3 regions of the Phytopseudomonas daroniae genome follow, and region 3 is predicted to be linked to each of the others. Evidence: predicted binding sites of a transcription regulator. Region 3 holds the regulator's gene; each other region holds the start of a gene.
What was found. The regulator FliA, encoded in region 3, starts transcription of late flagellar genes. The targets are predictions, from matches to a motif close to CTAAAGTTTNNNNNNNNNNNGCCGNTAA.
Positions count from the first base shown of each region.

Region 1: DNK10_RS01060 (methyl-accepting chemotaxis protein) is a predicted target of FliA. The motif match lies at 2,034-2,061, and genes of this name have one in related genera.
Region 2: DNK10_RS06115 (flagellin) is a predicted target of FliA. The motif match lies at 7,277-7,304, and genes of this name have one in related genera.

Region 1 is NZ_QJUJ01000001.1:201,547-211,478, reverse strand. Features, by position in the region: gene DNK10_RS01070 (acyl-CoA dehydrogenase family protein) at 1-676, shown strand, start outside; gene dapC (succinyldiaminopimelate transaminase) at 708-1,904, opposite strand; gene DNK10_RS01060 (methyl-accepting chemotaxis protein) at 2,107-3,999, shown strand; gene DNK10_RS01055 ([protein-PII] uridylyltransferase) at 4,051-6,747, opposite strand; gene map (type I methionyl aminopeptidase) at 6,783-7,583, opposite strand; gene rpsB (30S ribosomal protein S2) at 7,886-8,629, shown strand; gene tsf (translation elongation factor Ts) at 8,758-9,621, shown strand; gene pyrH (UMP kinase) at 9,809-9,932, shown strand, end outside.
Region 2 is NZ_QJUJ01000002.1:217,703-227,634, reverse strand. Features, by position in the region: gene DNK10_RS06145 (sensor histidine kinase) at 1-1,019, opposite strand, end outside; gene DNK10_RS06140 (sigma-54 dependent transcriptional regulator) at 1,336-2,808, opposite strand; gene DNK10_RS06135 (flagellar protein FliT) at 3,042-3,335, opposite strand; gene fliS (flagellar export chaperone FliS) at 3,366-3,752, opposite strand; gene fliD (flagellar filament capping protein FliD) at 3,859-5,271, opposite strand; gene DNK10_RS06120 (flagellar protein FlaG) at 5,336-5,683, opposite strand; gene DNK10_RS06115 (flagellin) at 5,758-7,182, opposite strand; partial or broken gene DNK10_RS06110 (IS4 family transposase) at 7,609-8,770, shown strand; gene DNK10_RS06105 (DUF6242 domain-containing protein) at 8,988-9,932, shown strand, end outside.
Region 3 is NZ_QJUJ01000005.1:194,156-204,087, forward strand. Features, by position in the region: gene DNK10_RS14300 (chemotaxis protein CheW) at 1-118, opposite strand, end outside; gene DNK10_RS14305 (CheW domain-containing protein) at 205-1,032, opposite strand; gene DNK10_RS14310 (ParA family protein) at 1,125-1,913, opposite strand; gene motD (flagellar motor protein MotD) at 1,966-2,838, opposite strand; gene DNK10_RS14320 (flagellar motor protein) at 2,841-3,581, opposite strand; gene DNK10_RS14325 (protein-glutamate methylesterase/protein-glutamine glutaminase) at 3,581-4,696, opposite strand; gene DNK10_RS14330 (chemotaxis protein CheA) at 4,739-6,928, opposite strand; gene DNK10_RS14335 (protein phosphatase CheZ) at 6,940-7,728, opposite strand; gene DNK10_RS14340 (chemotaxis response regulator CheY) at 7,748-8,122, opposite strand; gene fliA (RNA polymerase sigma factor FliA) at 8,501-9,244, opposite strand; gene fleN (MinD/ParA family protein) at 9,241-9,932, opposite strand, start outside.

The DNA.
Region 1 (9,932 bases), on a different contig from region 3:
TTGCGCGCAGCGGCAGGTCGGCGGACGAGCGCTGAGCGACCTGCCGCTGATGCAGAACGTGCTGGCCGATCTGGCCCTGGAAAGCGAGGCGGCGCTGGCGCTGACCCTGCGTATGGGGCGCGCCCTGGATCGGCCGGATGACCCGCACGAGCGAGCCTTCGCCCGCCTGGTCACCGCCGTGGGCAAGTACTGGATATGCAAGCGCGCACCGGCAATGATCAACGAGGCGGCGGAATGCCTGGGCGGTGCCGGCTACGTGGAGGACAGCATCCTGCCGCGGCTGTATCGCGAGGCGCCGGTCAACTCGACCTGGGAAGGCTCGGGCAACGTGCAGTGCCTGGATGTGCTGCGCGCCTTGTCGAAGGAGGCGGGGATGCTCGATGCGCTGTTGATGCAGCTAGGCGACGGCCACGGCGACGCCCGTCTCAAGGCGCACATCGCCGGCCTGCAGAGGGATCTGCGTGACAGCGACGATATTCATTATCGCGCCCGGCAGATCACCGAAGACATCGCTCTGGCCCTGCAGGCCGGCCTGCTCCTCGAGGCGGGTAACGAGGTGGTCGCCGATGCCTTCATCGCCAGCCGCATCGCCGGCCGAGGCAGGGTATACGGTGGCTTGCCGCGGGGCGTCGATGTCGCGGCGCTGCTGGCCAGGAGCATGCCGGCACTCGGCTGAGGCCGCGTGCCGCCAGCCTGCGTCCTTGGCGTCAGCCGCGCTGGATGAACCGGCGGATACGCCGTGCGGCCTCCACGCACTCCTCCAGCGGTGCGACCAGGGCCATGCGCACACGGCCGCTGCCTGGGTTGAAACCATCCACTTCCCGCGACAGATAGGAGCCCGGCACCACGGTGACATGTTCCTGGGCGAACAGCGCGCGGGTGAACTCGGCATCGTCGCCCGGCGTCCTGGCCCATAGATAGAAGCCGCCATCCGGACGTTGCACATCGAGTACGTCCTGCAGGATTTCCAGCACGGCATCGAACTTCTCGCGGTACAGATCGCGGTTGGCGCGCACATGATCCTCGTCCTGCCAGGCAGCGATGCTGGCCAGCTGGGTTTGTACCGGCATGGCGCAACCATGGTAGGTGCGGTACAGCAGGAAGGCCTTGAGGATTTCCGCGTCGCCCGCCACGAACCCCGAACGCAGGCCCGGCAGATTCGAGCGCTTGGACAGGCTGTGGAACACCACGCAACGTTTGAAATCGTTGCGGCCCAGTTCGGCGCAAGCGGTCAGCAGGCCGGCTGGCGGATTCTGTTCGTCGAAGTACAGTTCGCTGTAGCACTCGTCGGCGGCAATGACGAAGTCGTACTGATCCGCCAGGGCGATCAGCTTTTTCAGCGTTTCCAGCGGAATCAGCGCGCCAGTCGGGTTGCCCGGCGAACAGAGGAAGAGGATCTGGCAGCGCTGCCATACTTCTGGCGCTACGGCGTCGAAATCCGGGTTGAAGCCATGTTCGACCAGGCACGGCAGGTAATGTGGCCGGGTGCCGGCGAGCAGGGCTGCGCCTTCGTAGATCTGATAGAAGGGATTGGGGCTGACCACCAGGCCGTCGACGTCACGCTGGGCGACGGTCTGGGTGAAGGCGAACAGCGCCTCGCGGGTGCCGTTCACCGGCAGCACATGCCGTGCCGCATCGAGCCAGCCGGTCGGTACCTTGAAGCGGCGTTCGCACCAGTGGGCGATGGCTTCGCGCAGCGCCGGGATGCCCAGCGTGGTTGGGTAGACCGCCAGTTGTTCGAGGTTGTCGGTCAGCGCCTGGGCGACGAACGCCGGCGAGCGGTGTTTGGGCTCGCCGATGGACAGGGCGATGGGCGAGCGGTCGGCTGCGGGCTGTACACCGGCGAGCAGGGCGCGGAGTTTCTCGAACGGGTAGGGCTGCAACTGGGCGAGGGCGTGGTTCATGATGATCCGACGTGTCCTTTGTAGGGCGGCGACAAAGCTGCCGACACTAGCACGCGGGGCGGCTTCAGGAAAATTCCCTTTCGCCCGTCCGATAGGCGTCATTTTGGGGCGCCATGCTGATGCCCGGTTCTAAAGGCTGGCTACTTCGAGCCGATAGCCTGACTGCAACCCGTTATCAGCCATTCTTTAGCGAGACCCCTCTATGCGCACCCTCAAGTTCAGCCACAAGATCATGCTGGCTGCGTCCCTGGTGGTCATTGCAGCTTTTGCGTCGTTCGCGTTGTACAACGACTACCTGCAACGCACCTCGATTCGCGACAACCTGGCGCACTATCTCCACGACGTCGGTCAGGTATCCACCGGCAACATCCAGCATTGGCTCAATGGGCGCATGCAGTTGCTGGATAACCTCGCCGAATCGGTTCAGGACGACAGCGCGCCCGATCCGCTGGCCAGAAACCTGCAGCACCGCAGCATCGCCTCCGCCTTTCTGTACGCCTACTTCGGTCAGGCCGATGGCACCTATACCCAGTTTCCTCCTAGCGAATTACCCGCAGGTTATGACCCGCGTCAGCGGCCCTGGTACAAGAGCGCGGCGGGCAGCAGCGGGCCGGGTCTGACCGAGCCCTACCTGGCGGCCGATCCACGTGATGGCCTGCTGATCACCATCACCCGTCCCGTCAATGCCGGCGGTAGCCTGCAGGGCGTGGTGGGCGGCGACCTCAAGTTGCAGACGGTCGACGACATCCTCAACTCCTTCGATCTGGGCGGTATGGGCTATGCCTTCCTGGTCGACGACAAGGGCACGGTGCTGGTGCACCCGGACAAGAGCCTGGTGCTCAAGAAACTGCCGGATCTGTTCCCCAGTGGTGCGCCGCGTCTGGAGTCCGGTTTGCAGGGCGTCTCGGCCGTCGATGGCAGTGCGCGTATCGTCACTTTCCTACCGGTGCAGGGGCTGGCCGGCGTGCATTGGTATGTCGGCCTGTCCGTCGACGAAGGCAAGGCGTTCGCTGCTCTGCGTGAATTCCGCATCTCGGCGCTGATGTCCACGATCATCGGCGTTATCGCGATCCTGCTGTTGCTCGGGGCGCTGATCCGCATCCTGCTGCGCCCGCTGCACGTGATGAGCCACGCCATGGGGGGCATCGCCGAGGGAGAGGGCGACCTGACCCAGCGTCTGAAAATCGATTCCGGCGACGAGTTCGGCGAGTTGGCGGGTGCCTTCAACCGCTTCGTCGAGCGTATCCACGAATCGATCCGCGAAGTGGCCTCGGCAACCCGTGAAGTTCACGCCCGCGTGAGTACCGTGGTCGAGGCGTCCAATGCCTCCATGGGTAACTCCAACGAACAGGCCGCGCGTACCGACAGCGTTGCCGCGGCGATCAACCAGCTTGGTGCTGCCGCCCAGGAAATCGCCCGCAACGCCGCCGATGCGTCGGTGCAGGCCAGCGATGCCCGCCGTGATGCCGAAGAAGGGCAGAGCATGGTCGAGCGCACGCTGGGCTCCATGGGCGATCTGTCGGACAAGATTCAGGCCTCCGGCAGCCATATCGAGGTGCTCAGCCAGAAGAGCAACGACATTGGCCAGATTCTCGATGTGATCAAGGGCATTTCCGAGCAGACCAACCTGCTGGCGCTCAACGCCGCCATCGAAGCGGCCCGTGCCGGAGAGGCGGGGCGTGGCTTCGCCGTGGTCGCGGATGAAGTGCGCAACCTGGCGCAACGCACGCAGAGCTCGGCGCAGGAAATCCAGCAGATGATCGAGCAGTTGCAGGCCGGTGCTCGCGACGCCGTAGCGACCATGGGCGAAAGCCGACGGTTCAGCGACGACAGCGTGCGCATCGGCGGGCAGGCCGGCGAGAACCTGCGTGGCGTGACCCGCCGCATCGGCGAGATCGACGGCATGAACCAGTCCGTGGCCACCGCCACCGAGGAGCAGACCTCGGTGATCGAGAGCCTGAACATGGACATCACCGAGATCAACACCCTGAACCAGGACGGTGTGCGCAACCTGCAGTCCAGTCTCAGCGCCTGTACCGAGCTGGATCAGCAGGTCGGCCGGCTCAAGCAACTGGTGGACAGTTTCAGAATCTGAGGGAGCTGAAGCGGGCGCGGGCCTCGTTGCGAGGCCCGCGCTGTTGACCGTTTAGATGCTGATTTGCAGCGGACTTGGGCTACTCGTCGCCGACAGCTTGGTGATGATGGTCTGCTGCAGGCGTGCGCACAGCTCCGGGTCGGACAGCGGCTGGTTGTTGGCATCGGTGACGAAGAATACGTCCTCCACCCGTTCGCCCAGGGTGGCGATCTTGGCGTTCTGCAGCGACAGGTCGAAGTCGAGGAAGATCCGCCCGATCTTGGCCAGCAGGCCGGGGCGATCCGGTGCCGTCAGTTCCAATACGGTCACCGGTCGCTGCGCATCGTTATGGATGGTTACCTGCGGCGCGAAGGAGAAGTGCTTGAGCTGGCGTGGTACCCGGCGCTGGATGATGTTGGGGTACTCGTCAGGGTGTTTCAGCGTATCGACCAGGCTCTGGCGGATTTGCTTGATGCGTTGCGGGTTATCGCCGATGGAGCCACCTTCTACCTCCAGCACGATGTAGGTGTCGAGGGTGAACTGGCTGGTCGAAGTGAGAATCCGCGCATCGTGAATGTTCAGGTTGAGCTGCGTCATGGCAGCCACCGTCACGGCGAAGAAATCGTGCTGATCCGGCGCGTAGATGAAAATCTGCGTGCCGCCCTCGTACTCGCGCTGGGTGGTTTCCTTGATCAGTACCAGCGGGCCGCCGTCGTCCGGGTGCTGAAGGATCGCATCGGTGTGCCAGGCCACATCGCCGGCGGTATGGCGCAGGAAGTAGTCATCGCCTAGCTGCGCCCATAGCTGCTCGACTTCATCGGAGTCGGTGCCGCTGCGTACCAGGGTATCCAGCGCCGCGCTCTGGGTCAGGCGAATCTGCTCTTCGCGCTCCACCGGGTTTTCCAGGCCGCGGAGCAGGGCCCGCTTGGTTTCCGTGTAGAGCTGGCGCATCAGGCTGGCGCGCCAGGAGTTCCACAGGCTCGGGTTGGTAGCGTTGATGTCGGCCACGGTGAGCACGTAGAGATAGTCCAGGTGGGTCTGGTCGCCGACGAACGCGGCGAAGTCGTGGATCACCTGCGGGTCGGACAGATCCTTGCGCTGGGCCGTGGTCGACATCGCCAGGTGGTTCTGTACCAGCCAGACGATCAGCCCGGTGTCCCAGGCCGGCAGATGATGGCGCTGGCCGAAGGCTTCGGCATCGATGGCGCCGAGCTCGGAGTGGTCACCGCCACGGCCCTTGCCGATATCGTGATAGAGACCGGCCAGGTAGATCAGCTCGGGCTTTGGCAGCTTGTCGATCAGTTTGCTGGCCAGGGGGAACTTCTCCGCCAGCTCCGGCCACTTGAACTTGCGCAGGTGCTTGATCAGGTTGAGCGTGTGGGCATCGACCGTGTAGATGTGGAACAGGTCGTGCTGCATCTGCCCGACGATATGGCCGAACTCCGGCAGGTAGCGACCGAGGATGCCGTAGCGGTTCATGCGGCGCAGGTTGCGGTGGATGCCCTGTTCGCACTTGAACAGCTCGATGAACAGGCTGGTGTTGCGAATGTCCTTGCGGAAATCGTCGTCGATCAGGTGACGGTGATCGCGCAGCAGGCGGATGGTGTCGGCGCATACGCCCTTCAGATCCGGGTGCTGGGCCATCAGCACGAAGATCTCGATGATGGCGAACGGCGTGCGCTTGAACACGTTCGGGTGGGTCACCTCGATGTAGCCGTCGCGAACCTGGAAACGGCTGTTCAGCGGCGTCGCCGGGCCACTGTCACCGGCACGCAGGATCTCTTCCTCGAAGTGCTGGTTGATCAGGTCGCTCAGCTCGGCGATGCCCATCACCACGCGGTAGTACTTCTGCATGAAGCGCTCGATGGTGCGCTTGGTGTCGCCTTCGTTGTAGCCGAGCAGCTCGGCCACCTTGCTCTGGTGGTCGAACAGCAGCCGGTCTTCGGCGCGCCCGGCCAGCATGTGCAGGGCGTAGCGCACCTTCCAGAGAAACTCCTGGGAGGAGGCCAGCAGGGTGTATTCGCTTTCCAGCAGAAAACCCTGGCCAACCATCGCATGCAGGTTGAGGGTGCCGAAGTGGCGGCGTGCGACCCAGAGAATGGTCTGGATGTCGCGCAGCCCGCCAGGCGAGCCCTTGACGTTGGGCTCCAGGTTGTACTCGGTGTCGTTGTACTTGGCGTGCCGGCTTTTCTGTTCCTGGCGCTTGGCCAGGAAGAATTCCTGGCTCGGCCACATGTGCGCGCTGGCGGTCACTTCCTGCATGCGCCCACGCAGATGTTCGGGGCCGGCAATGGTACGGCTTTCCATCAGGTTGGTGATGACCGTCAGGTCGGCGCGAGCCTCTTCGGCGCATTCGGCGACCGAACGCACGCTCTGGCCGACTTCCAGGCCGATGTCCCAGAGCAGGGTGAGGAAGCCTTCGATCGCTTCGCGGAAGGTTTCCTGATCGTCGCTGCCGAGCAGAACCAGCAGGTCGATGTCCGAATAGGGGTGCAGTTCGCCACGGCCATAACCGCCCACCGCCAGCAGGGCGATTTCGGCATCCTCGCTCCAGGAAAAACGATTCCAGGCTTCCAGCAGGATCTGGTCGGTGAACCAGGCACGATCTTCGACCAGGCGGCGCATGTCGCGGCCGCTACGAAAGCGCGCATCGAGCACTTCGTGGGCGCGACGAATGGCTTTCTTGAAGGCGCCGATGGGGCTGGACTTGAGCGCCAGTTCCGCCTGGAACTGGCCGCGATCGAACAACTCGGAGTCTACCTGCGGCATGTAGCGGCCTTCCTTCTATAAGGCGAGGTTCGAGATCAGGCGGAAACCCGCGCGATGGTGTCATCGCCACGCAGGGTGAAAATCTCGTAACCGTCGGCGGTGACCAGCAGGGTGTGCTCCCACTGCGCGGACAGCTTGCGATCCTTGGTGATCGCGGTCCAGCCGTCACCCAGTACGCGGGTTTCCGCGCGGCCCTGGTTGATCATCGGCTCGATGGTGAAGGTCATGCCTTCCTTGAGCTCCATTCCGGTACCGGCACGGCCGTAATGCAGCACCTGCGGGTCTTCGTGAAACACCGAACCGATGCCGTGACCGCAGAACTCGCGTACCACCGAGAAACCATGCTTCTCGGCATGCTTCTGGATCACTTCACCGATGTCGCCCAGGCGGGCACCCGGACGTACCACTTCGATGCCCTTGTACAGGCATTCCTGGGTGATGCGCGACAGGCGCTCGGCCCACTCCGGAACCTTGCCGACGTGGAACATGCGACTGGTGTCGCCGTAGTAGCCGTCCTTGATCACGGTGACGTCGATGTTCATCACATCACCTTCCTTGAGCGGCTTGTCGTTGGGAATGCCGTGGCACACCACATGGTTGAGCGAGGTGCATATGGATTTGGGGAAACCAGGGCGGCCCGGTGCGGCGCCGTAATTGAGCGGCGCGGGAATGGCCTTCTGCACGTTGACGATGTGGTCATGGCAGAGGGTGTTCAGCTCGTCCGTGGTGACGCCTGGTTTGACATGCTCGGCGATCATCTCCAGCACTTCGGCGGCCAGGCGGCCGGCGATGCGCATTTTCTCGATTTCATCGGGCGTCTTGAGGGTGACGGTCATGGTGATCTCGGTATCTCTGTAAAGTGCGCCATTTTAAGCCGCAAGCCACAAGCTGCAAGCCGCAAGTTAAGAGCAGGGCGCCTATCTTGAGTTTGACTCGCCTGCTCAGGTCGCCAACCATACGGCTTGTGGCTTGCCGCTTGTAGCTTATGACTGCTACTTGTGGTATAAAACGCGCCGCTTTACGGGGCAGCCCCCCGAAAGCTTAACCCCACACACGTGTCGACACGATTTCCTGGGTGCCCGCAAGGGTTGGAAATTGGGACGCGTGGAGGCCTAACCCGACTTATCAAGGAACTATCATGTCCCAAGTCAATATGCGCGATATGCTGAAGGCCGGTGTGCACTTCGGTCACCAGACCCGTTACTGGAACCCGAAAATGGGCAAGTACATTTTCGGTGCGCGTAACAAGATTCACATCATCAACCTTGAAAAGACCCTGCCGATGTTCAACGACGCGCTGTCGTTCGTTGAAAAGCTGGCTGCTGGCAAGAACAAGATCCTGTTCGTCGGCACCAAGCGTTCCGCTGGCAAGATCGTTCGCGAAGAAGCTGCTCGTTGCAACTCGCCGTTCGTCGATCACCGCTGGTTGGGCGGCATGCTCACCAACTACAAGACCATCCGTGCCTCGATCAAGCGTCTGCGTGATCTGGAAGTGCAGTCCCAGGACGGCACCTTCACCAAGCTGACCAAGAAAGAAGCGCTGATGCGCACCCGTGATCTGGAAAAACTGGATCGCAGCCTGGGTGGTATCAAGGACATGGGCGGCCTGCCGGACGCACTGTTCGTCATCGACGTTGATCACGAGCGCATCGCGATCACCGAAGCCAACAAGCTGGGCATCCCGGTCATCGGCGTTGTCGATACCAACAGCAGCCCAGAAGGCGTTGACTACATCATCCCGGGTAACGACGACGCCATCCGCGCCATCCAGCTGTACATGGGTGCCATGGCCGACGCCGTGATCCGTGGTCGCAGCAACGTTGGCGGCGCTACCGAAGCGTTCGTCGAAGAAGCGCCGGCTGCCGAAGCTGCCGAAGGCTGAGCGGTAACGCAGAGCACCTAGTGTTATGCGCTGCGCAAAAAGGGGGCTAGGCCCCCTTTTTGCCACTCACAGATTTGATCGCCCGTATGACGGGCGATGGTTGAAGACCTACCAAGAGGATTTTCAAAATGGCAGAGATCACTGCAGCCCTGGTTAAAGAACTGCGCGAGCGTACTGGCCAAGGCATGATGGAATGCAAGAAGGCCCTGGTTGCCGCCGGTGGCGACATCGAGAAAGCCATCGACGACATGCGCGCCTCGGGTGCCATCAAGGCCGCCAAGAAAGCGGGCAACATCGCCGCTGAAGGCGCTATCGCCGCTCGCGTCGAAGGTGGCCGTGGCCTGATCATCGAAGTCAACTCGCAGACCGACTTCCTGGCTCTGCAGGACGACTTCAAGGGCTTCGTGAAAGAAAGCCTGGATGAAGCCTTCACTCAGAACCTGACCGAAGTCGCTCCGCTGATCGCTTCCCGCGAATCCGCGCGTGAGGCCTTGGTTGCCAAGTGCGGCGAGAACGTCAACATCCGTCGTTTGACCGCAGTCGCCGGCGAAACCGTTGGTGCTTACCTGCACGGCCACCGTATCGGTGTTCTGGTCGTCCTGAAAGGCGGTAACGACGAGCTGGCCAAGCACGTTGCCATGCACGTTGCTGCTTCCAACCCGGCCGTTGTTTCGCCGGATCAGGTCTCCGAAGAGCTGGTTGCCAAGGAAAAAGAAATCTTCCTGCAGCTGAATGCCGAGAAAATCGCTGGCAAGCCGGAAAACATCGTCGAGAACATGATCAAGGGCCGCATCAACAAGTTCCTGGCCGAAGCCAGCCTGGTTGAGCAAGCCTTCATCATGGATCCGGAAGTCAAGGTTGGTGAGCTGGTGAAGAAAGCCGGTGCTGAAATCGTTTCCTTCGTACGTTACGAAGTGGGCGAGGGCATCGAGAAGGCCGAGACCGACTTCGCTGCCGAAGTCGCTGCCCAGGTTGCTGCCAGCAAGCAGTAACAGGCACCTCAGCTAGCGCCCCAGAAGAGGCTGCCCGCTCACGCGCGCGGCCTCTTTTACAAATGGGATTTTTTTCAAGGCGGCGGTTGGTGCCTAGGGCACCAACGGTCGTGAGCGCTGTCGAAGCGCTCGATATGGGCGAGCCACAGGGTTCGCACGCTTTCTTACGCCGCAGGAGAGACTGGTAATGGCTCAGCAGGTGAGTGGTCGTCAACCGCGCTACAAGCGCATTCTGCTCAAACTCAGCGGCGAGGCCCTGATGGGGTCGGAAGATTTCGGCATCGATCCCAAGGTACTGGATCGCATGGCGC
Region 2 (9,932 bases), on a different contig from region 3:
AGGGTCACAGCGTCGATGCCTGGGCCGTTGTCACTGATGCACACACGCAAGGTGTCGCCACGCACGTAGGCATGAACCTTCAGACGCACACCCTGGCCTGCCGCCTGAATGGCGTTCTCGACCAGATTCAGCAGCGTGCCGACCAGCGTATCGCGATTACACAGCAGCTCACCTCGCCATGCGTCGCACTGCCAGCGCACCTCGACATCCTGCACCAGCGATTCGCCCGAACGCCTGAGCGCATCGAACAGCTGGCCGGGGGAAATTCGATCCGACAGCGGCAGCTCCCCACGGGCGAACACCAGCATGTCGCGCACCTGGTGCTCCAGCTCATGCAGCCGCTCTTTCAAGCGACCAGCGAAACGCTGCTGCTGCTCTACCGGCAACACCTGCTCGGTCAGGTGGCTGGCATAAAGGAGCGCGGCAGATAACGGGGTACGCACCTGATGCGCCAGGGAGGCGACCATGCGCCCCAGGGCACTCAATCGCTCATGACGGGATAGCTGATCCTGCAGGCGACGGGTTTCCGTCAGATCGGTAAGCAGTATCAATTGCCCTGGTTCGCCCTGCAGCGAGCGCGTGGAGATCGACAGACGACGGCCATCCGTCAGTGAAATCTCGTGGCCGTCGTCCTGGCGCGGCGCAAAGCGCTGCGCAATCACTTCGCGCCAAAGCCTGCCGAGCAGCGGCTCGCCGAGCATATCGCGAGCAACCGGATTGGCCTCGTGCACGACGCCATGACCGTCGATCACCACCACGCCACCCGGCAGCAAATCCAGCAGACTCTGCAGACGGTGGGCAAGACGCTCCTTCTCGTTCAACTCCCGCACGCGCTGCTCACTGACCTGGGCCAGTTGGCCGGTCAGTTCATTGACGCGGTTTTCCAGAAGATCGTAGGAGCTACCGAGCCGGCTCGACATCTGCTCGAACAACGCCAGCGACTGCTCGAGATCCCCACGCTCCGCCTGTACGGGCGGTATGGGGTCTATCGAGGCAACTATGTACGGGCTGGGTTTCATCGCGCTCTCTCGCGTGGCGAGCCGTCATAAGACAGTCAGTTGCCAAGGAGATAGCAATACTCATGCCTGAAAATAAATTCCTTTATCTTCATAAAGATAGGTAATTTCCCAGTGAACCGCGTCAATCTGGTGACTGTAATAACGCGAATGTCGTGATTGACCTCAAGCATTCGGCGGATTACGCCTTCGGCTAATTGCCCTACGAAATCGTGACATATGGAGCTTTCGCAGGATGGGTCAGGCGCCGATCCGGTTCAGGATACAAACCGGTTCCCGCGCGCCTAACCCATCGAAGGACTCCCGGACACTCCACAACTCACTCGTCCTGAGCCTCATCTTCGCGTCGGCTCATGCCGTACTTGCGCATCTTCTCGACCAGGGTGGTTCGACGGATGCGCAACCGCTCGGCTGCACGCGCCACGATGCCGCCGGCATCATCGAGCGCCTGCTGGATCAGGCCCTGCTCCAGGTTGCCGAGATAATCCTTCAGATCCAGACCCTCGGCCGGCAGCATGGCTGACGATCCCAGGCCTGGCGAGGCGGAGGTCAACACTGCCCGCTCATCGAGTTCTTCGCGCAGGCTGGCAGCCAATTGCTCGTCGTCATCGTCCACGTGGCGGAATTTCTTTGGCAGCTCGCCCACGCCAATCACCCCATAGGGATGCATGATTGCCATGCGCTCGACCAGGTTCGCCAGCTCACGGACGTTACCGGCCCAGTCATGGCGACAGAGCGACATGATCGCGGCCGAGTTGAAACGAATGGAGCCGCGCTTCTCGTGCTCCATCCGCGAAATCAACTCGTTCATCAGCAGCGGAATGTCTTCGATACGCTCGCGCAACGGTGCCATTTCGATGGGGAACACATTCAGGCGGTAATACAGATCCTCACGGAAGCTGCCACCCTCGATCATGTTCTCGAGATTCTTGTGCGTGGCCGCGATGATTCGCACATCGGCGTTCTGGGTCTTGTTACTGCCCACCCGCTCGAAGGTGCGCTCCTGCAGGACACGCAGCAGCTTGACCTGCATCGGCAACGGCATATCGCCGATTTCATCGAGAAACAGCGTGCCGCCATTGGCCAGTTCGAAGCGCCCGGCGCGCGTGGTGATCGCACCGGTGAAGGCGCCCTTCTCATGGCCGAACAGTTCGCTTTCCAGCAGTTCAGCGGGAATCGCACCGCAGTTGACCGGCACGAATGGCGCTTCACGGCGTTTGGAATGGTAATGCAGGTTGCGCGCGACCACTTCCTTGCCCGTGCCCGACTCACCGAGGATCAACACGCTGGCCTCGGTATCGGCGACCTGCTGCATCATCTGCCGTACCTGCTGAATGGCCCGGCTGGTGCCCACCAGACTGCGAAACAGGTTCGGCTCACGTTGCCGGCCACGCTCGCGGGCCTGGTCGTACATCTCGCGGTACACCTGAGCACGGTGCAGGGAATCGAGCAGCTTGTTGTAGCTGGGCGGCATCTCGAGTGTTGCCAACACGCGGCGGCGAAACTCCTCCGGCCAATCGTTGCCAGCATGATCGTCAATCAGCAGCACCGGAAGGAACTCGTCCCATACCGCGAACTGCTTGAGCAGATCCAGCGTCCCGCCTTTGAGCTGTACTTCACCGAGCAGAACACTCAGAACGCCCCGACTGGACTCGACCTGCGCCACGGCATCGCGCCAGTCCTCGCTGCCGCAGGCGATATGGTCTTCGCCCAGGAAATTCAGGATCACCGCTAAATCGCGACGTCTCTCGGTGTTGTCGTCAATCAGTAGGAGTTTGGTTTCACGCCACATAGTCGTCGATCGAACCCTGGAGGGAAAAAGCCACGCTGAACGCACAAGAACGCCAGCATTTAGCCACTAGTTAAGTCAATTATCGACGATTAGTCAATTTTATGACGTATTTTTTAACTTAATGGCGCAGAGGCTAACAGATTGAGGAGGTACGTACCGGCGTGAGTCTCTCGATCGAGAGACTCAGGGGGAAGGAATTTCAGGGAAACGAGACAATAGCAAGAAAGGTGGTATCAGCCAAAAAGCTGATACAGCTTGGCGCCCTGCTGGCCTTTTTTCATTTGCAATATTTGCGCCCCAGTCTTGGCTTTCTCAACCTGACAGGCTGAAACGAGATCACGGTACACATGCAGCAAGGACTCAAGATTGCGCTTCAGCTCAGTCTCGCCACCGACCACAGCCATGGCTTCATCGACTTCGGAACGACAACGCAGATCGAGCTCTCCTACCGCCGCCCAGTCTTCGTTGAGCAGGGCCGAGCGTAATGCTTCAGCAGTAATTTCCAACTTTCGGGCGGCCGATGTCATGGCGCAAAACCTCTCAATCCAGTTCAGCTATCAGCTTTGCGGGGCAATGCCGTCCCAGCCTTCCTTGACCTGACGCAGCAAACCGGAGACTTCGCTCAGCTTGCTCGCATCGTTATTCAGGTTGGCCTGCATAAGCTGCGCAGTCATGTAAGCGTACAGGCTATCAAGGCGGTCGGCATACTCACCACCCTTTTCCTTGTCGAGGGCCTGCTGCAGGCCGTTGACGATATTGATGGACTTGCCGATCAGTTGAGCTTTTTCAGCAACCTGCCCACGCAGCATCGCACCCGTTGCCTGGGAAATCCGATCCAGAGCACCCTCGAACAGCATCTGAATCAACCGATGCGGGCTGGCCTCGACGAGTTGCGTCTGGATACCGACCTGCTGGTACTTCCTCATGGCCGAATATGCGTTCATACCACCTGCTCCAAAATTCAGAAGAATCAATAACTACTGACTTATGTATCGGAGCAAGCGTAGAAATCTTTAGCGTTCTTTCCAGCCTTTTGCAGTTCAGATAGCCTCAGCGATCCTTGTTGTTCAAGGCCTCGAGCGTAGCCAGCACGCTATTACTGGTGGCGGTCAGTTGGGCAACCAGCACATCCATATTGTTGTACTTGCTATACAGATTGGTCTCCAGCTTGGCGACTCGGGTATCCAGGGCAGCCTGCTGCGTCTCGAGGTCTTTCTTCGTGGCCTCCAGCGCATCCGTTCGGGTCGCCAGAATACCGCCAGAGGCGATATAGGTCGTATTGACCGCCGACATCCGACTGAAGAGCCCATCGCTACCCGTGAAAAAACTACTGATCTGGTCGTAGTTTTGCTCAATGCCACTGGACAGCTTGGCATCGTCAATCGCCAGAGTCCCGTCCTTGTTGGTCGTCACCCCAAGCTGGGCCAGAATACTCAGACTACCGCCGCCACTGGCCGGCTCAACCAACGCATTACGCAGTGACGACATCAGTGAGCGCATGGTCGCGTCACCCAGCAACGCACCGGCTTCGGTGATCGCGTTGCCATCTTCGTCAGTGGTGGTGCTAACCGATGTCAGAGCATTGCTGACTGTCATCAGCGTGTTGTAGGCCGACACGAAACTCTCGATGGACTCCTTGATGCCATCGGTATTCGCTGTAACCGACAGCGTGGTGCTGCCTGTACCAGCCAAGGTAATGGACAACCCACTCAGCGCGGAGACGGTATTGGACTTACTGGTCATTTCCAGCCCATCCAGGGTGAATACTGCGTCAGCTGCCTCAGTGATATAACCGGCGGCACTGCCGCTCTGCTTGGTCAGTGCGTGCGCACCATCCTCGTCAACATTGACGTTCAACTGAGCAAGATCACCGCTGCCCGTCACATAGATATCCGTGCCGGCGCCCGTGGTCTCGGACGACAGCACCAGACGAGAACCATTGGCGTCAGTGACGATGTTGGCACTGATACCCGAGGTCGCAGTGAGCTGGGAATTGATCGAGTCACGAATATCCGTCAGCGATGCCCCCGCGCTGACCGACAGATTGTAAGCCGTGGTACCCACTTCGATCTTCAGCGTACCGCCGGAGGCGAATTGGGTCGAAGCACCGCCCGCCAGGGTTGCAGACGCAACTCTGGAGCCCTTGGCGAGGCTCTCGACCTCGAGGGCGTAGCTGCCGGTAACCGCGCCCGACGCGGTTTTGACAGTCGCCACCGACTCCGACGAAGACTTGGCGGCCAGGCCAGCGAAGCTGGTCGAACTGGATTTCAGCGCCGTCATCGACGCCTCGAAATTTTCCAGTGCGGCCTTCAGCGTACCGATAGCCGTGAGACTGGTGGTTGCCTTGGAGGTCTGCCGATCGATCTGCGCCTGCTTCGGCGCCTTCTCTGCGGCAACAGTGGCCTCGACGATAGCTGTGATATCCAACCCGGAGCCCAGCCCCACTATGCTCGAGATAGCCATGATCGACCTTCCTCCAATGACTTTATCTTGACGTTGAAGCTCACTTCAGCAAGAAGCGAGCCAGTCATGCCTTCTCCTGCAACAGAAGACTGCGCGCATCCTCGAGACGGGAAGCCAGTTCCAGCACTTCCTCGGAAGGGATCTGGCGAATCACCTCCCCCGAATCACTGTTGATCACCTGTACGACTACACGCCCGCTCGAATCATCCACCTTGAAGTCGAGATTGCGCCGAGCCGATTGCGCATAATCCTGAATCCTGGCGACAGCTTCGCCCAGCTCCGTCGAATGATCCACTGCCTGGGCAGAGGTATTTTCCTGCAGCGAAACTGTGCCTTTGTCCTGAGCCTTTCCTTGCACACCAGTAATGGCAGAGCCGGAAACGGCCCCCGTGCTTACCGTTGTAATGCTCATAAAAGATCACCTCTCAATGGGAAAAGGGGAAAGCCTTGCGGCCCTCCCCTCTGATCTCCCGCTTGGACTGCAGATTACTGCAGCAGGCTGAGAACCGAGCTTGGCAACTGGTTGGCCTGAGCCAGGATCGCCGTCGAAGCCTGTTGCAGGGTTTGCTGCTTGGTCAACTCGGCGGTTTCCGCTGCGAAGTCGGCGTCCTGAACCCGGCTGCGAGCAGCGGTGGAGTTCTCGGAGATGCTCTGCAGGTTGGAAACCGTACTGTCGAAGCGGTTCTGTACGGCACCGAGGTCGGCACGCTGGCTATCGATATTGGAGATGGCCTTGTCGATCACCGAGATTGCGCTCTGCGCGCCCTCAGCAGTAGTGATACTGGTATTGCTGATGGTCGTTTTTTCAGAGCTCTTGGTCTCCGTGCCTGTAGCAGCGAACAGGCCATCGACGCCTGCGCCATTCAGGGTGTAGCCCTTGGCAGAGTTCAGCTCGACAGCGCCAGTGGCAATCAGGCCGTCATCCAGCGCCACGGCAGCCCCATATACTCCGGAGGCGTCCTTGGTGGCGATTTCGATCGACCCTGCATCCGTGGTCGCAGAGAATACGATGTTCTCGCCAGTATCGGACTTGACCGACAGTGCACCGCTTTTCTCGTTATAGTTGACGCTGATACCCAATTTGGAAGCGTTGGAGCTCAGTTGCTCAGCCAGGCTCGCGGTACCGTTAACCCCTACGAACTCGACGCTGTTGGATCCTACGGTAATGGTGAAGCTGGCCGGATCAGTGGCTGCCGCGGCACCGACGGTAAACTGCGCTTCGGTACTCGCGGTTGCAGTAAGCCCGCTGATCACACCATTGAGTTGCTCGGCGATGTCCTTGGCGGAAGCCTCGGCCGCAACAGTGACCTCTTCGCTCTGGCCACTACCGGTAACCGTGATGAGACCACCGGCCACACCATCCGTGCTCGGAGCCACACCTACTGACTTGACCTGATGAGAACCCACGCTGTCAGCCGAAATATTGCCCAGCGTTACGTTGATGGTTTCATTGGCGTTGGCGCCCACCTGGAAGCTGGTGGTACCGAAAGAGCCATCCAACAGGTTACGACCACCGAAGGTAGTAGTGCTGGCGATACGGGTCAACTCGGAAGTCAGCGCGGCATATTCGGACTGCAAGGAAGTCCGATCCTCAGCACTGTTGGAACCGTTCGCCGATTGCAGAGCCAATTCACGCATACGCTGCAGGATATTGGTGGATTCCTGCATGGCGCCTTCGGCGGTCTGGGCGATGGAGATACCGTCGTTGGCGTTTTTCACCGCAACGCCCAGGCCGTTGATCTGGCTGGTCAGGCGGTTGGAAATCTGCAGGCCGGCGGCATCATCCTTGGCGCTGTTGATTTTCAGGCCGCTGGAGAGACGCTGCATGGTGGTGGAAAGCGAGTCGGATGCCTTGTTCAGGTTCTTCTGGGTGGTGAGCGAGGCGATGTTGCTGTTGACTGTCATTGCCATGATGATTGTCCTCCAAAGGACTCTGATGTTTGCCTGAGCGTGCGACCTTGGGTGGGCAGTGCCCAGGCACCCATGAAGTTCGCATTCGATCTTTGTATCGGCGCCCTCTCGGAAAGCTTTAACGCAATTTTGAACTTCTTTTGCGTTCGTCTTTGACTTCCAGGGTTTCGCGGAAAATTCATCACCAGGGACGCCTGTGTAGCGTATCGACCGGTTGACACCAAGCATGAGCCGGTAGCGCAGAAAAACCGACTGCTCACAAGCCTGGCTGACATCAGCCATTACCCGAACAGGCTTAAACCCTGAGGAATTCCCCAAAAACATCCATCCGAATCAATTGGATAGCTTGAAGATGCCTGCATGAGTCGGGCAGTTTGGTAATCGCCAAACAAACCAACGTCCCGAGACTCATGCAAGCAATACGATTTTTCCCAAGCACTCCCCACGACCCACAGCAAGCGACAGGAAGCCTTGATGAGCTGTGTCAACGCCTTGCTGCACGGGCATCGCCTGACGCTGACCGATCTAGGCAGAGCCATGCCCAGCGAGGCCTACACCAAACATTCGATTAAGCGCTTGGATCGCCTGCTTGGCAACGCGGGGTCTGCAACCACGAACGCCCGCTGTTTTACTGGAAAATGCTGACTGCACTGCTCGGCTTCCTGCGCCATCCCTTGATCTTGGTGGACTGGTTCCCAATCGATGCTGCCTCTGACCTTTACTTACTGCGCGCTTCAATCTCGCTGGCTGGTCGAGCGCTCCCTGTATACGAGAGCGTGCATGACCGTGAAGGTTGCCCTCAGCACCAGAAGCAACTGCTCGATGCACTGGAAATCATGCTTCCCGAGCAATACGTACCGATCTTGGTAACGGATGCTGGGTTTCGCCGCCCCTGGCCCCAGGCTGTCGAAGCCAAAGGTTGGTATTACGTGGGGCGTGTCCGCAATCGTGATCTCATATCGCGACGAGCAAGGTCAATGGCAGCCGATCAGGCAGCTCTACCTGCAGGTGACATCTGTCGCGCGCTCACTCGGCCAAATCGAGATGACGCGCAGTGCACCTTACAGGGTTGCACTGTATGGCATGCACCAAACGTCCAAAGGCAGGAAACATCGACGCATGACGGGCGGCATCGCGCGCAGCAAGCTCAGCCGACAGAATACTCGCCGTGGATAAGAACCCTGGCTGCTCGTCAGCAACCTGCCACAATCCAACTGGACGGCACGTCAGATCGTGGGTATCTATCGCAAGCGAATGCAGATTGAGGAAGGCTTTCGGGATGTGAAAAGTCGGCGTTTCGGCTTTGCCTTCGATCTGCATCGAACGCGCCGCCCACGACGTATCGAGATCCTGCTGCTAATCGCAGCACTGGCATGTTATGCGCTGTACCTGGCTGGCCTTCAGGCTAAAACGACAGGTAGGTCATGCCGCTTTCAGAGCAACAGCGTCGGCATAAAACCGTACTGTCGCTCTGGCGTATCAGCCTCGAACCTCAGGCGCTCGGCCAGCGATTTATCCTGCTCGGCACTCACCAAGATGGAGCTATTACTGCGTGGAGGTACAGCGGCAAGCTCAGGCGCTGGAGTAGATTTGGGGAGATTCCTCAGGGGCAGTACCGACAACCTCCCCAGTGCAGCTCTTCTAGGTAGTTAATTGCCTGATTTACATCATGAAAGATTGCCGCAGTTAGATTGAGCGCTCTCACGATTAACCCTTGGGTTTTATTGGCCCAAGGGGTCTAACGATTAAATTTCTTTCGATTTCTCCTAGAAAAAGACAATTAACATAGTTGTCAGCAAACTTCTTTGCCTGTACCCTCTTTGATTAGCAAAATTTGGTTGGCACCAAATAATCTTGGAGTTGAAGAAATGGTTTGGACTCAAGTAGCCCCGGTGGATTACACCGGCATGCTGAGAAGTGTGATTTTTGCACAAGGCAACTTCTATGCAGTTGGTGGCAATGGCCTTACCACAACTACTCAGCTTGTCGGCGGAGGAGCTTCTGGAACAGAGTGGGTCAAGCTTAAGGACATGGTCACCATTGATAGCGGAAAGCTCGTCAACAAGTTGTACTGGAACGGTATTGGGATATCACTTCAAGCCCTATCTCAAGCTGGCAGCGTGACCACCGGTCGCACAACAAGTCCAGAGGGTAATTGGACAAACCAGACAATAACTTTGGGTGCGTCCGGAGACTTGCAAGACATTGTGTACTACGCGGCCATAAACAGCTCCGAGGCGTGCTGGCTGTTGGTTGGATCAACCGGTAAAGTCTTTTGCTGTTATGCCGACTGGTCCGGCAGAGTTGCGCGTACTACTACATTTACAACTAGCGAGACTGTGTATTGCGTCAACACCATTGGTGTTTTCTTGGTAGTGGCAGGATCGAATGGGAAGCTATTTACTGCCACCAAGGTTATTCCAGGCATTACGCAATCATTCACGTCCAGAACAAGCACCTTCGGCAGCAGCAGTGACATTCTTGCCATGAAACTTTGCAATGGACAGCTGTTTATTGTTGGCGAAGATGGGAAAATGGCATATTCAGCCAGCGGACTTACATGGACTGCTGTTGCAGATACCAGCTTCGGGGAAACTGTAATCCGCGACATAGCTTACGGTGATGGCAAATATGTAGCTGTCGGCGACGGCGGCAAAACAGCCGTTTCTGATGATGGGATCAACTGGATCCAACAAACTAATACTTTCGAAGGAACTGACATACGAAGCGTTTCCTACGGAAATGGCACT
Region 3 (9,932 bases):
TGTAGCGCAGGACTTCCTGCACCTGCATCACGTTGATGCCGTAGCTTTCGTTGTCGAGACGGAACGTGACCCACTGCAGGATCGGATCTTCAGCGCCTTGTGCAGAGCTTTTCTTCATGGCCTAGCCTCATCATTGACCGCGCGTGGCGGTGTGCGGGAGTCCCGCTATTCAATTGGGCGCACGTGCGACCGTGCGCCCAGTAATCAGTGTACCTGTCCGTTACCCATGCGCCTGGTCGCGCCGCTGGCGATCAACTCCGCCAGTGCGGCGACGTCCAGCAGCGCGCACATGTGCTCGATCACCGTACCCGCCAGCCAAGGCCGCTGAGCACGCTGGCTACGCCACTTGATCTCGTCCGGATGCAGACGAATCGAGCGACTGACTTGGTGAACGGCCAGCCCCCATTCGTAGCCCTGAACGGAAATCACGTACTGCAGCCCCTGGCGGAAATCGTCCCGGTAACGGTCCGGCATGACCCAGCGCGCGGTGTCGAGCACCTTCAGGTTGCCGGATTGTGATGGCAGTATGCCGAGAAACCAATCCGGCTGGCCAAACAAAGGGGTCAGTTCCTGCCCGGCCAGCGGATAGATCGAGCCCAGGCACACCAGCGGCACGGCCAGCGTCAGACCGGCGACATCGAACAGCAGGCACTCGAAAGGCTCCTGCGCCCACTCGGGACGACCGTCGGCCAGTACGGAGGCGATCTGTGGCGCCGGACGATGCACCTCGGCCACAGATTCGACTACCGGCGGCATGGCAATCGGTTCGACGATCAGCGCAGACAAGGCCTCCACGACCGGCTCGATGACCACCTCAGCCACGGGCTGCACCAACGTCAGCGGCGCGGGCTCGGCACGCGGCGCCAACTGGGCATCACGGATCTGCTCCTCGAGCACGGCAGACTCGAACTCATCGAGGCTGCTTTCGGCCAACTCCTGTTCGAGCTCGACCGCGGCGTCCTGCAGCAACCCGTCAAGGTAGGACTGCAGCGCCAGTTGGGGCCGTGTGGCAGTGCCGATGGAACGACTCATGAATGCAACCCGAAATGGAGACCTGTATGAGCTATCGGCCGCAGTGGCGGCAGACTTGAGCGAGTTTGCGCAGAATAACCAGCCATTACCGATCAGGCCACCTGGGAGGCAGGGTGCTGCGCCAGCAAATGCTTGAGCAACGCGCGATAGGCGATGGTGCCGCGGCTATTGCCATCGAACCGCGAAGGCGTCAGCCCTGCCCGGCTGGCGTCACGCAACCGGGTATCCACTGGAATGTAGGCTTGCCAGAGGTGCTCGGGATAGCTGCTCTTGAGCAGCCGCAACGTGGACATCGAGGCCTGGGTACGGCGGTCGAACAGGGTCGGCACGATGGTGTAAGGCAAGGCCTGCTTGCGCGAACGGTTGATCATCGCCAAGGTGCTGACCATGCGCTCCAGGCCTTTCACGGCGAGAAACTCGGTCTGCACCGGGATCACCAACTGCTGGCTGGCGGCCAGGGCGTTGACCATCAGCACACCGAGCAGCGGTGGGCTGTCGATCACCGCATGGTCGAAGTCCTGCCACAACTGCGCCAGGCTCTTGGCGACCACCAGGCCGAGGCCATTCTTCCCCGGAGACTGGCGCTCCAGCGTGGCCAGTGCAGTGCTCGACGGCAGCAGGGAAATACGTTCGTGGCTGGTCGGCAGCAACAACTGCTGTGGCAGGCCCTGAGGCACGCCGCCCTGATGCAGGAACAGATCGAAGACGCTGTGTTCGAGGCTATCGGGGTCATGACCGAAATAGCTGGTCATCGATCCGTGCGGGTCGAGATCGACCACCACCACACGTTTGCCAGCATCGGCCAGCAGACCTGCAAGGGCGATGGACGAGGTGGTCTTACCCACACCGCCTTTCTGATTGGCTACAGCCCAAACTCTCATACTCTTCATCCTCCCGGAACAGGCTGCGCCTGGCCGAGACTGAGTGCCCGCTTCATGGGGCAGGCGACGGGGAATTGACGGCACCATTGGCTGGAGCCTGTGCTGCAGGCGCTGAAGCAGGTTGCGTGCCAGCACGTTGCATCACCGCATCGGGCTGGGCATTGGCACTACCCACGCCACTCACACTACGCCGCACATCGAGATTGCGCGAGACCACCAGCACTACGCGGCGGTTATGCGCCCTGCCCTCTGCCGTAGCGTTGTCGGCCACCGGCTGAAATTCGCCATACCCCACGGCTGCCATCCGCGACGGGTCGACGCCATCCATGGCCAGCATCCGCACGATGCTGGCAGCACGTGCTGTCGACAGCTCCCAGTTGGTCGGGAACTGCGCAGTATTGATCGGCTGATTATCGGTAAAGCCTTCCACATGCACGGGGTTATCGTAAGGAGCCAGAATCTTGGCAATTTTCTCGATGATCTCGAAGGCCGCATCATTCGGCAGTGCATCGCCACTGGGGAACAGCAGGCCGGAGCTCAGTTCGATCTCGATCCACAGCTCGTTGCCACGCACCTTGAGCTGATCGCTCTGCAGCAGGCCGCCGAAGGCATCACGCACGTTGTCGGCGATACTCTGCAAGGTCGAGGCGGCGATCTGCTGCGCAGATTCCTCGTCCACCATCGAACGATCCGGTTCGCTGGTACGTGGCCGCTCATCCCCCACGGGAATAGGTTTGATGGCGCGATCCGGCTGGTTGAACACGCCGGTCAGGGTTTCCGAGAGGATCTTGTATTTGCCTTCGTTGATCGACGAAATCGAATACATCACCACGAAGAAGGCGAACAGCAGCGTGATGAAGTCCGCGTAGGACACCAGCCAGCGTTCGTGATTCTCATGCTCCTCAAGGCGACGTCGGCGAGCCATGGTCAGTTCATGAAGCCTTGCAGCTTCAACTCGATGGAGCGCGGATTTTCACCCTCGCCGATGGACAGGATGCCTTCGAGGAGCATTTCCCGGTAAGCCGACTGACGCATGGCCACGGATTTGAGCTTGGCGCCAACGGGCAGCAGCAGCAGGTTGGCGAGCGCTACACCATAGATGGTGGCGACGAATGCAACAGCGATCCCACCACCGAGCAGACTTGGATCAGCCAGATTGCCCATCACGTGGATCAGCCCCATCACCGCCCCGATGATGCCGATGGTCGGCGCATAGCCGCCCATGCACTCGAAGAACTTGGCTGCCTGTATATCGCGGCTTTCCTGGGTGTAGAGATCGACTTCGAGAATACTGCGAATGGCTTCCGGCTCTGCGCCGTCGACCAACAGCTGCAAACCCTTGCGCGCATAGGGGTCGGCTTCGCCATCGGCTACGGCCTCAAGACCGAGCAAGCCTTCCTTGCGTGCGGTCATGCTCCAGTTCACCACCCGGTCAATGCCGCCGGGCAGGTCGATCTGCGGTGGAAAGAAAATCCAGCGCAGGATGTTCATGGCGCGCTTGAACACCGTGACCGGCGTTTGCAGGAACGCAGCACCGAGGGTGCCGCCGAACACGATCAGCGCCGCCGGGCCGTTGAGCAGTGCCGAGACATGCCCCCCTTCCAGATAATTGCCGCCAAGAATGGCGACGAATGCCAGTATGACGCCGATCAGGCTCAGCACATCCATCAGAGGCAGGCCTCGACCAGATGGCGACCGATATCTTCCAGCGGATAGACAGCATCGGCCAGGTTGGCCTTCACGATCGCCATGGGCATGCCGTAGATCACACAACTGGCCTCGTCCTGCGCCCATACCTGGCTGCCGCCCTGTTTGAGCAGACGCGCACCCTCACGGCCGTCAGCGCCCATGCCGGTAAGCACCACGGCCAGTACCTTGTCGTGGTAGGACTTGGATGCCGAGCCGAAGGTGATATCCACGCAAGGCTTGTAATTCAGGCGCTCGTCGCCGGGCAGGATGCGGATGGTGCCGCGCCCGTCGATCATCATCTGCTTGCCACCTGGCGCCAGAATGGCCAGCCCGGGGCGCAGGATGTCGCCGTCTTCAGCTTCCTTGACGTTGATCTTGCAGAGCTTGTCCAGACGCTCGGCAAAGGCCTTGGTGAAGGCCGCCGGCATGTGTTGAATCAGCACGATAGGCGTCGGGAAATTCGCCGGCAACTGGGTCAAGACCCGCTGCAAGGCAACCGGGCCACCGGTCGAGGTACCGATCGCCACCAGCTTGTAGGCTTTGCGCTTGGGTGCGGCGCTGCCGGTCGATGGCTGACGCTCGGCCGGCGGATGGCCGACACTCGGCTGTGGCCGCGCAGGTACAGAAGTGCTGGCAGGTCGGCTCAGGCTACCGCCGGCAGGCGGCGTCAGGGACGCCGCGCCGATCCCCCGGCGGTTGCTGCGCGAAATGCTGTGCACCTTCTCGCACAGCAGCTGCTTGACCTTTTCCGGGTTGCGCGAGATGTCCTCGAAATTCTTCGGCAGGAAATCCACCGCACCGGCATCCAGCGCATCCAGGGTGACCCGGGCGCCTTCGTGGGTGAGCGAAGAGAACATCAATACCGGTGTAGGGCAGCGCTGCATGATGCTACGCACAGCGGTGATACCGTCCATCAACGGCATCTCGTAATCCATGGTGATCACGTCCGGCTTGAGTGCCAGCGCCTGATCGATGGCCTCACGTCCGTTGGTGGCGGTGCCGACCACGGTGATGTTGGGATCGGACGAGAGAATCTCCGAGACTCTGCGCCGAAAAAAGCCGGAGTCGTCGACCACCAGTACCTTGACAACCATAAACACTCCTAAGCGGCGCAGCAGAGGCCGCGCCGCGGACGATCAGATACGCCGTGCGTAGCGCTTGAGCATGCTCGGGACGTCGAGAATCAGGGCGATCCGCCCGTCGCCGGTGATGGTCGCACCGGAGATGCCAGGCGTGCCTTGCAGCATTTTGCCCAGCGGCTTGATCACCACCTCTTCCTGGCCGACCAGCTGATCGACGACGAAGCCGATCCGCTGGTTGCCGATGCTGAGAATCACCACATGGCCTTCGACCTGCTCTTCGTGGGCAGCCTTGCTCACCAGCCAGCGCTTGAGATAGAACAGCGGCAGCGCCTTGTCGCGGACGATCACCACTTCCTGCCCGTCGACCACGTTGGTGCGCGACAGATCGAGGTGGAAGATCTCGTTGACGTTGACCAGCGGGAAAGCGAATGCCTGATTGCCGAGCATCACCATCAGCGTCGGCATGATCGCCAGGGTCAACGGTACCTTGATGACGATCTTCGAGCCCTGGCCCTTCTGCGAGAACACGTTGACCGTGCCGTTGAGCTGGGAAATCTTGGTCTTCACCACGTCCATGCCGACGCCGCGGCCGGACACGTCGGAAATCTCGGTCTTGGTCGAGAAACCGGGGGCGAAGATCAGGTTGTAGCATTCCAGATCGGTCAGGCGGTCGGCCGCATCCTTGTCCAGCAGGCCTTTTTCCACGGCCTTGCTGCGCAACACGTCGGCGTCCATCCCCTTGCCGTCATCGGTAATCATCAGCAGGATGTGGTCGCCTTCCTGCTCGGCAGACAACACCACTCGCCCGGTGCGCGACTTACCGGTGGCTTCGCGCTCTTCCGGGCTTTCCACGCCATGGTCGACGGCGTTGCGCACCAAGTGCACCAGTGGATCGGCCAGCGCTTCGACCAGGTTCTTGTCCAGATCGGTCTCTTCGCCAACCAGCTCCAGGTTGATTTCCTTCTTCAACTGACGAGCCAGGTCGCGAACCAGCCGCGGGAAGCGCCCGAAGACCTTCTTGATCGGCTGCATGCGGGTCTTCATGACTGCCGTCTGCAGATCGGCGGTGACCACGTCGAGGTTGGAGACGGCCTTGGACATGGTCTCGTCGCCGCTGTTGAGCCCCAGGCGCACCAGGCGGTTACGCACCAGCACCAGTTCGCCGACCATGTTCATGATCTCGTCCAGGCGTGCGGTGTCGACCCGTACCGTGGTTTCCGCCTCACTCGCTGGCGCAGCGGCGGCGGCCGGTGCGGCTGCTGTTTTTGCCTTGGCTGGCTCGACCTTGGCCGCCGGCGCAGGAGCTGCCTTGCTGGCGGCGGGTGCAACGGGCTTGGCTTCGGGCTTCGGAGCAGGTGCAATGGGCGCAATGGCGGTCGGCTCGACGAACTTGCCTTTGCCGTGCAACTGATCGAGCAGAGCCTCGAACTCGTCGTCGGTGATTTCATCGCCCTGCGCCGCAGAACTGGCGGGTGCGGCAGGAGCAGCCGATACAGGCGCCTCAGCCGGCGTGCTGGCGAATTGTCCTTTACCGTGCAACTGATCGAGCAAGGCTTCGAATTCGTCGTCGGTTATATCGTCGCCGTTACCACCGCTCGCGGCACTGACCGGCGCAGGCACCTCGACAGCGGGCGTTGCGGAGGTCGCGAACTGTCCCTTGCCATGCAGTTGGTCAAGCAGCGATTCGAATTCATCATCGCTGATTTCGTCGTCCGAGCCGCTCGCCTGCGGTTGCGGCTCATCGCCCAGGGCATCGAGCAATTGTTCGAATTCGCTGTCCGTAATGTCCGTCGATGCCTCTGCGGCCGGCTCGACTGGTGCAACGACCGTGACCGGGGCAGGCGCTGCGGCAGGAGCGGGTTCGGCCAGGCGCGCCAGAGCTGCCAGCAGCTCGGGAGAGGCCGGTGTCGGCTTGGTGCGCTCGCGCACTTCGGTGAACATGCCATTGACGGCATCCAGTGCTTCGAGCACCACGTCCATCAATTCCGAGTCGACACGACGCGCACCCTTGCGCAGGATGTCGAACACGTTCTCGGCGATATGGCAGCACTCCACCAGCTCATTGAGCTGCAAGAAACCGGCCCCGCCTTTTACCGTGTGAAATCCCCGAAAAATCGCATTGAGCAGGTTCATATCGTCCGGGCGGCTTTCCAGCTCCACCAATTGCTCGGACAACTGCTCGAGAATCTCGCCGGCCTCTACCAGGAAATCCTGGAGGATTTCTTCATCGGCGCCGAAGCTCATATGACGTGCTCCTAAAATCCCAGGCTGGACAGCAAATCGTCGACGTCGTCCTGGGAGGATGCGACATCATCACGCTTATCGGCATGAATCTGCGGACCTTCACCGTGGGACGCATCTTTTTGTTTGTTCTGCTCGACACGCAACTCGTCGTGATTGTGTTCGATGCCGGCGAAGCGATCGACCTGGCTGGCCATCAACATGAGCTTCAGCAGGTTGCTCTCTACCTCGGTCACCAGTTGCGTGACACGCTTGATCACTTGCCCGGTCAGATCCTGATAGTCCTGCGCCAGTAAAATGTCGTTGAGATGCCCGGACAGCTTGCTGCTGTCGCGTTGGCTGCGCGCAAGAAACAGCTCGATGCGCTTGGCCAGCTCACGGAAAGCCTCAGCCCCCATTTCACGGCGCATGAAACGCCCCCAATCCTCGCTCAGGGCATCGGCTTCGCTGCTCAGGTCATTGACCAGTGGCGCGCTCTGCTCGACCAGATCCATGGTGCGATTGGCTGCGCGCTCGGTCATGGTCACGACGTAATTGAGCCGCTCGGTGGCGTCGGATATCTGCGAGACTTCCTGGGCGTGAGGCACCCGGGGATCGAGCTGAAAATTGACGATGGCGTTATGCAGCTCACGCGTGAGCTTGCCGACTTCGTGGTAAAGACCCCGGTCGCGCGCCTTGTTCAGTTCATTGATCAGCTGTATCGCTTCACCAAAGTTGCCTTGTTCAAGGCTGTTTACCAGTTGGCGGGCATTGCTTTTCAGGGTCGACTCGAGGCCGGCCTCTTGAGAATCATCGTGTTCCATAACAACCTCGCGGCAGACATCAGCCGTTGACCCGCTCGAATATTTTCTCAATCTTTTCTTTGAGCACCTGAGCGGTGAATGGCTTGACCACATAGCCGTTCACACCGGCTTGGGCGGCCTCGATGATCTGATCGCGCTTGGCCTCTGCCGTAACCATCAGCACCGGCATCTGCTTCAAGCGCTCATCCGCACGCACTGCACGCAGCAAGTCGATACCGCTCATGCCCGGCATGTTCCAGTCGGTCACCAGAAAGTCGAAGCTACCGCTTTGCAGCATCGGCAATGCGGTGGTGCCGTCGTCGGCTTCCGCCGTGTTGGTGAACCCCAGATCACGCAAGAGGTTCTTGATGATCCGTCGCATCGTCGAGAAATCATCGACGATGAGGATTTTCATGTTCTTGTCCAAGTCGACCTCCGTACAGTCCTAAAACGCCTTCAGCATTCCGAAGCGCTTATAAATCGTGAAACCGGCCTGGCGGAACGCCACAAAACCATTGCGCCCTGCTTTGCTGCGTTCACTGTGTTTTCCAGCGCCCTGCCAATTCTCAAAAATATGCGCAAGGCCTGCTGCGTGTCGGCCCTGCTGCGTTGAAAACACCCTGGGTTGCCAGCCCAGTCGACAAGCCGCTTGCGGCTAACGCACGTCAGTGCGGGCCAGAAGCGAGTAGTGCTCATTTTTACCAACAGTAAGTCGCCCGCGACTCCGACCGCTTCCCCACCTGCTTTCGCGGGGGCGCCTAACCCTTGCTGAGCTCTACCCTTGAAAAAACTCTTATGCGCGCCAATCCACTAACCGCGCGCGTAAACGCGCGGCACACTGACTGTGCAATTGGCTGACTCGCGACTCACTAACTCCCAGTACCTCGCCGATTTCCTTGAGGTTCAATTCCTCATCGTAATACAGCGACAACACCAACCGCTCACGCTCCGGCAGATTGCTGATGGCATCGACCAGAGCCGCCTGGAAACGATCATCTTCCAGTTCATGCGAAGGCCCGTGGTGCAGGGAACTCGTGTCTTCCTGCAGCCCACCACTCTCGCCTTCCTGCAACAGGTCGTCGAAACTGAATAAGCGGCTGCCCAAAGTGTCGCCAAGAATGCCGTAGTAATCCCCGAGACTCAATTGGAGTTCGGCAGCAACCTCCTGATCTTTAGCGTCTCTTCCGGTTCTCGCTTCGATTTTTCGAATTGCGTCGCTGACCATCCGGCTGTTGCGGTGTACCGAACGTGGTGCCCAATCGCCCTTGCGCACCTCATCGAGCATGGAGCCACGAATGCGAATCCCGGCAAAGGTCTCGAAACTGGCGCCCTTGCCAGCGTCATAGTTGCGGGATGCCTCGAGCAGGCCAATCATTCCGGCCTGGATCAGATCATCCACCTGCACGTTGGCGGGCAGACGCGCCAGCAGGTGATAGGCAATGCGCTTGACCAACGGCGCGTAACGCTCAATCAATTGATGCTGTGAATCCCGTGCCTGTGTCTTGCTATACATGCGGAGTCCAGAGGCTGTCGTCATACAGCCGTGTCTGCAGTCGGTTGTTGCACCAAGCGCTCGACGAAGAACTCCAGATGGCCTCGCGGATTGGCCGGCAACGGCCATGCGTCAACCTTCTGGGCAATCGCCTTGAACGCCAGCGCGCACTTCGAACGAGGGAACGCCTCATACACCGCACGCTGTTTCTGTACGGCTTTGCGTACCGACTCGTCGTAAGGCACCGCACCCACATACTGCAGCGCGACATCCAGGAAACGGTCGGTGACCTTGGTCAGCTTAGCAAACAGGTTGCGGCCCTCCTGCGGGCTGTGCGCCATATTGGCGAGCACCCGGAAACGATTCATGCCGTGGTCACGATTGAGCAGCTTGATCAGCGCGTAGGCATCGGTGATCGAGGTCGGCTCGTCGCACACCACCACCAGTACTTCCTGGGCGGCGCGCACGAAGCTCACCACCGAGTCGCCGATACCGGCGGCGGTGTCCACGATCAGTACGTCGAGGTTGTCGCTGATATCGCTGAATGCCTGGATGAGGCCAGCGTGCTGCATGGGCGTGAGCTGCACCATGCTCTGGGTGCCGGAGGCCGCAGGCACGATACGAATGCCGCCAGGCCCCTGCAGGATGACATCGCGCAGTTCGCACTCACCCTCGATCACGTCAGCCAGGGTGCGCTTGGCCGTCAGACCGAGCAGCACGTCGACGTTGGCCA